Linked DNA regions of Glaciimonas sp. CA11.2. The protein of the gene in region 1 interacts with the protein of each later gene in a pairwise test. Links are inferred from orthologs where the notes say so. Each region holds a gene or a part of one and is shown in the gene's direction. Other genes may lie near its edges.

The links.
Region 2: the proteins of glnL (region 1) and RGU75_RS08545 interact in binary tests that used the Escherichia coli proteins (3 or more experiments, as listed by UniProt). The link is inferred for Glaciimonas sp. CA11.2 from one-to-one orthologs.

The regions. Positions count from the first base shown.
Region 1 is NZ_JAVIWL010000001.1:2,791,743-2,794,776, forward strand. Bases 1-2,957 are described here. They hold glnL (nitrogen regulation protein NR(II)), read left to right. Parts: upstream 1-916; coding sequence 917-1,999; downstream 2,000-2,957. Other genes in these bases: RGU75_RS12110 (DUF4124 domain-containing protein), read left to right, coding at 237-734; ntrC (nitrogen regulation protein NR(I)), read left to right, coding at 2,100-2,957. Also shown: more of ntrC, read left to right, coding at 2,958-3,034.
Region 2 is NZ_JAVIWL010000001.1:2,001,953-2,004,829, reverse strand. Bases 78-2,877 are described here. They hold RGU75_RS08545 (P-II family nitrogen regulator), read left to right. Parts: upstream 78-1,208; coding sequence 1,209-1,547; downstream 1,548-2,877. Other genes in these bases: amt (ammonium transporter), read left to right, coding at 1,561-2,877; RGU75_RS08550 (TorF family putative porin), read left to right, coding at 388-1,197. UniProt on the Escherichia coli protein: Involved in the regulation of nitrogen metabolism. Regulates the activity of its targets by protein-protein interaction in response to the nitrogen status of the cell.

The DNA.
Region 1 (3,034 bases):
AGATAGCGATTTAAAATATTGTTTTAATTCGTCATATTTTTTAAGCGATATTTTGATCAAAAAAAAAGGACCGGAAAAGTCATCTTTTCCGGTCCTTTTATACTATTGGACATCGTTTTAATAGTCATTCTGGCACGATAGAATACCAAGTAATTACCTAGCAACTACTTAGCAGGTAGTCACGACAGTCTGGTTTGACTTAAACTAACGTCTTCATTGAATTGCGAAGAGAGTCTATGAAGCACCTCATTCCGGGAATTCTGATCGTTGCTGCCATGAGCGCAATCGGTGGGGCTGCCATGGCCCAAAGTAATATCTATCTTTGTGTCGATGCGCAAGGCACCAGGGAATATAAAAATACAGGTGATACCAAAGGCTGCAAAAAGGTGGATTTACCACCGTTGTCAGTAGCGTCATCACCGCGTCCAGCAGTTGGATCAAACGCGGCGAATAAGTCGTCGCCAGTGACGCCGCCAGACTTTCCTAAAGTCGACGGTGGGACTCAAAAAACGCGTGACAATGACCGCCGTCAGATTCTGCAGGACGAATTAAAGACAGAACAGCAGAAGCTCGCAGATATTGAAAAAGTGTACAACAACGGTGTGCCGGAACGTCAGGGCAATGAGCGCAACTATGCGAAATACCAGGAACGGGTAGCATCGATGAAAGATGATTTGGCGCGCACTCAAAAAAATATTGAAGCGCTTAACCGCGAGCTTTCGAATTTAAAATAAAGATAGTGCGCTATTGCATGTAGCACTTGGTATTAACTTTGCTTGGAATAAGGCCGCGTATGCGGCTTTATTTTTTTGCTATAGATACTGCGCGGCAGCCTGCACTAAGTTCCACTCATTTAAGAGGACGTTGAGGTGTAAAGTGCATTCTCATAGTTTGTTTATATTAAAGAGATTTTTGAATGACAACTAAAACTGCAGTACCGACAGCAACTGAAGGGCTTGAACTACTGGCCTCGGCGGTTCTATTGCTGGACAGAGAAGGACGTATTGTCTATGCCAATCCTACCGCAGAAAGTTTACTCGAAAGTTCGGTTAAGGCACTCAAGCAACAAAAGCTGAGTGATCTATTTTTAAATGGTGGTCAGCTGGCTGCTGTCTTTGAGAAGGCGGTCGCGCATCAGTTTGACGATCTGCGGCAGGATTTGATTTTGGACCGCATTGGTCGCGAACCGCTTTGGGTCGATACCATCGCGAAGGTACTCGACAATCCCGCCACACCTGTTCTGATCGAGTTACGAGAAAATGTTCAACAACTCAGATTAGAAAGAGAAGAACGGCTGTTCGATCAAAGTCAGGTGAATAAGGAATTAATTCGCAATCTGGCGCATGAAATTAAAAATCCTCTCGGTGGCATTCGGGGTGCTGCGCAGTTGCTCGAACTGGAACTGCCCGAGCGTCACCTGAAAGAGTTACGCGAATACACGCAGGTAATTATTAAGGAAGCCGATCGGCTGCAAACATTGGTGGACCGTCTACTCGCGCCGCATCGACGAGCGCACATCGTCGGCGATGTCGACATCCATGAGGTGTGTGAGAGGGTGCGCAGCCTTATGGTCGCCGAGTTTCCGCATGGCTTAAGGATTAATCGCGATTACGACTTGTCGATCCCACAATTTCGCGGTGATAAAGAGCAGCTCATTCAAGCCATACTCAACATCGCGCATAATGCCGCGCAGGCTTTAGCGCACCGTATTCAGGACGGAGATGCCGATTTGACATTTCAGACCAGAATTGTGCGTCAGGTAACGTTGGCGAAGGTCCGTTATCGCCTGGCATTAGACTTGCATATCATTGATAACGGACCGGGTATTCCTATCGACATTCAGGAGCGTATTTTTTATCCTCTCGTATCGGGGCGTGATGGTGGGAGTGGTTTGGGGCTGACGCTGGCACAGACCTTTGTACAACAGCACTCGGGAGTAATCGAGTGCGAAAGTCGCCCGGGCTGTACTGATTTCAGGGTATTGATTCCTCTGCCTTAATAGACTGCGTGGACCGCGTAGTTGTGCAGCTCAGAGGATCACAAGGCCGAAAAGCTACCGACAGAATGCTAACCGCAAGATTATTGAAGCCTGGACACATATGAAACCAATTTGGATTGTTGACGACGACGAATCGATACGATGGGTGCTGGAAAAAGCGCTGGCCCGTGAAAATCTGGTCACCAAGAGTTTTTCGAATGCACGCGATGCGATGGATGCGTTGCAATCCAGCACACCACAAGTGCTTGTCTCAGACATTCGTATGCCGGGGACATCCGGACTTGAATTATTGCAAACAATTAAAGCGCAACATCCGGGCGTGCCGGTTATCATCATCACCGCGTTTTCGGATCTTGATTCAGCCGTCGCCGCATTTCAGGGCGGTGCGTTTGAATATCTCGCAAAGCCGTTCGATCTGGAAAAAGCAGTCGAACTCATTCGGCGTGCGCTGGACGAAAGCTTACGCGAAGTCAATATAGAGCAAGCCTCCGCCGAAACGCCGGAAATTCTGGGTCAGGCGCCCGCAATGCAGGATGTGTTTCGCGCCATTGGACGTCTTTCACAATCGCATGTAACCGTTTTGATAACGGGCGAATCGGGTACTGGAAAGGAACTGGTGGCGCGCGCTCTACATAAACACAGCCCACGTGCGTTACAACCTTTTATCGCATTGAACACAGCCGCAATTCCAAAAGATTTGCTTGAATCCGAATTGTTCGGGCACGAGCGTGGTGCATTTACCGGTGCGCAGGCGTCACGACGCGGGCGCTTTGAGCAAGCTGAAGGTGGAACCCTGTTTCTGGATGAAATTGGTGATATGCCGTTTGATTTACAAACGCGCTTATTACGCGTTCTCTCTGATGGTCATTTTTATCGGGTTGGCGGTCATCAGTCGCTCAAAGCCAATGTCCGTGTCATAGCCGCCACGCATCAGAATCTGGAAACGCGGGTGCGGGAAGGTCTGTTCCGTGAAGACTTATATCACCGACTAAATGTCATCCGTTTGCGCTTGCCAAGTTTGCGTGAGCGACGTGA
Region 2 (2,877 bases), 790 kb from region 1 along the record:
CACTAATTATGTGCTTATTCAGGTGCTTACCCAGGTGCTTATTTAAGCGCCAGTTCGGCACTTAATTGACAGATGAGCGCGATGTCTTCACCTAAACATCGGGCCAAATCAAGCACAGCATCGCCATCAACGCTTCCAGAACACCAATTTCATCTCACCATTTAAGTGCGAAAAGCTAAAATCGCACTACTATGGTGCTAAATTTTGCTAGTTTTACCATAGAAAAGGACCACAACTAGCAACAATGCATAAAATCAATTATGAATCGTGCCATAAGCGCATACAAACTAGTTGATATGTAGTTGGCATGAGTCCTGCTAGTAGAAGACTGAACTAAGTTGCTGTCTAACTATAATCTTAATGCATCTAAACCCAAGGGACTCATAAATGAAAAAGCTGACTTATAAGCTGATACTTGCCACAGCAGTAGCGACAACACTGGTTGCCGGTTTTGCTTACGCCGACGACGCTCCAGTTGTAGCACCGGCCGCAGCCGAACCGGTACCTGATAATCAAGTTGCTTATAACATCGGCTTGGTAAATGACTACCGCTTCCGCGGCATATCACAAAGTCGCTTTGATGCCGCCGTTCAAGGTGGCGTCGATTACACAAATAACCCAACCGGCCTTTATGCCGGAACCTGGTTATCAAACATCAAATGGATTAAAGACTCAGTAAATGCTGGCGGTTTTAATGGCAAAGGCAATATTGAGTGGGATCTCTATGCAGGTAAGCGCGGCGATCTTCCAGCCGGTTTCACGTATGACGTCGGCGGTCTGTATTACTACTATCCCGGTAACAACTACAGTCTTATTGGCAAAAATGCCAATACTTTCGAACTGTACGGTCAACTTGGTTACGGTCCAGCTTACTTCAAATATTCGCATGCGCTGACTAACTTGTTCGGCACAGTCAACAGCAAGAACAGCGCTTATTACGATCTGGGTGCCAATTTTGATGTTGCTTCCGGTGTCACGCTGGGTCTGCATTTTGGCCATCAAACAGTCGAAAACTTTAGCTTTGCCAGTTATAACGATTGGAAAGTTGGCGTCACTAAAACCTTTGACAGCCTATATGGCGTTACTCTAGGCGCTGCTTTCGTCGGAACTGATGCCAAGAACGGCGCATATGTCAGCCCTAACGGCAAAAATCTCGGCAAAAACGGCCTGGTCTTCTCTCTCGCAAAAACTTTCTAAACGAGGTCAACATGAAACTGATCACTGCGATTATCAAACCATTCAAACTTGATGAAGTCCGTGAGGCACTGTCCGCCATTGGCGTACAAGGCATTACCGTCACGGAAGTAAAAGGTTTTGGACGCCAGAAAGGCCATACCGAGTTGTACCGCGGTGCAGAATATGTCGTCGATTTTTTGCCAAAAACAAAAATCGAAGCAGCTGTTGATGACAGTATTCTAGAGCGTGCAGTTGAGGCGATCGAAACGGCAGCACGTACCGGCAAAATCGGTGACGGCAAAATATTCGTTCTCGATCTGCAAGAAGTTATTCGTATTCGTACCGGTGAAACCGGCAAAGATGCAATCTAAGGGGACTTTTAAAATGAACATCAAGAGATTTTTCGCCACGTTTTTGGCGTTTTGCGCACTCATGCTCGCAGTCGGCTTTATGCTGCCAGCCTCTGCTGCCGATGACGCTTCGACGTCGGCCTCAGCTGCGGCCAGCGCTACCAGCACTGCAGTAATTGCCGCGCCTGCTCCTGCAGTCGTCGCGCCTGCGGCTGCCGCAACTGGCGCACTTGCTACTGCTGCCGCTCCTGCCGTACCTGCTCCAGCCGTGCCTAACAAGGGCGACACTGCGTGGCTACTTGTATGTACCGCTTTTGTGATTTTAATGACATTGCCAGGCCTCGGCCTGTTCTACGGCGGCTTGGTTCGCAGCAAGAACATGTTGTCGGTTCTGATGCAATGTTTCACCATCTTCTCGCTGGTGATTGTTCTGTGGATCGTCTATGGCTATAGTCTCGCATTTACCGAAGGTAATGACTTCATTGGCGGCATGAGCCGGTTGTTCCTCAATGGAATGACACCAGACTCATTGGCGGCAACATTCAGCAAAGGCGTTGTATTGCCAGAGTTTGCCTTCGTCGTATTTCAAGGTGCTTTCGCTGCGATTACCTGCGCATTGGTCATCGGCGCATTTGCTGAACGTGCCAAATTCTCCGCCATCCTCGCGTTCACCGTGTTGTGGTTCACTTTTTCGTACTTGCCAATTGCCCATATGGTTTGGTATTGGCCTGGTCCTGATGGCTTCACTGATGCTGCTGCAGCAGCAAAAGCGTCGGCGACTGCTGGTTGGTTGTTCCAAAAAGGTGCGTTGGATTATGCGGGTGGTACGGTTGTTCATATCAACGCAGCGGTTGCCGGTCTGGTCGGTGCGTATGTTATCGGCAAACGCGTAGGCTACGGCAAAGAAGCTTTCAAGCCACATAGCCTGACATTGACCATGGTTGGTGCTTCATTGCTGTGGTTTGGTTGGTTTGGTTTCAACGCCGGTTCCGGTCTGGAAGCAAATGGCGGCGCAGCATTGGCCTTCATCAACACGCTGGTCGCAACGGCTGGTGCAGTATTGACATGGAGTTTGGGTGAGTGGGTTGGCAAGGGTAAGCCTTCCATGTTGGGCGGCGCATCTGGCGCGGTTGCCGGTTTGGTTGTCATTACTCCTGCCGCTGGTTTCGTCGGTGTTGGCGGTGCGTTGGTGATGGGCTTGATTGCTGGTTTTGCTTGCTTGTGGGGCGTAACTGGCCTGAAGAAACTCCTCGGCGCTGATGACTCACTAGACGTATTCGGTGTGCATGGCGTAGGTGGTATTCTAGGTGCACTGCTCACCGGTGTGTTCGCTGCGCCTAGCCTTGGTGGT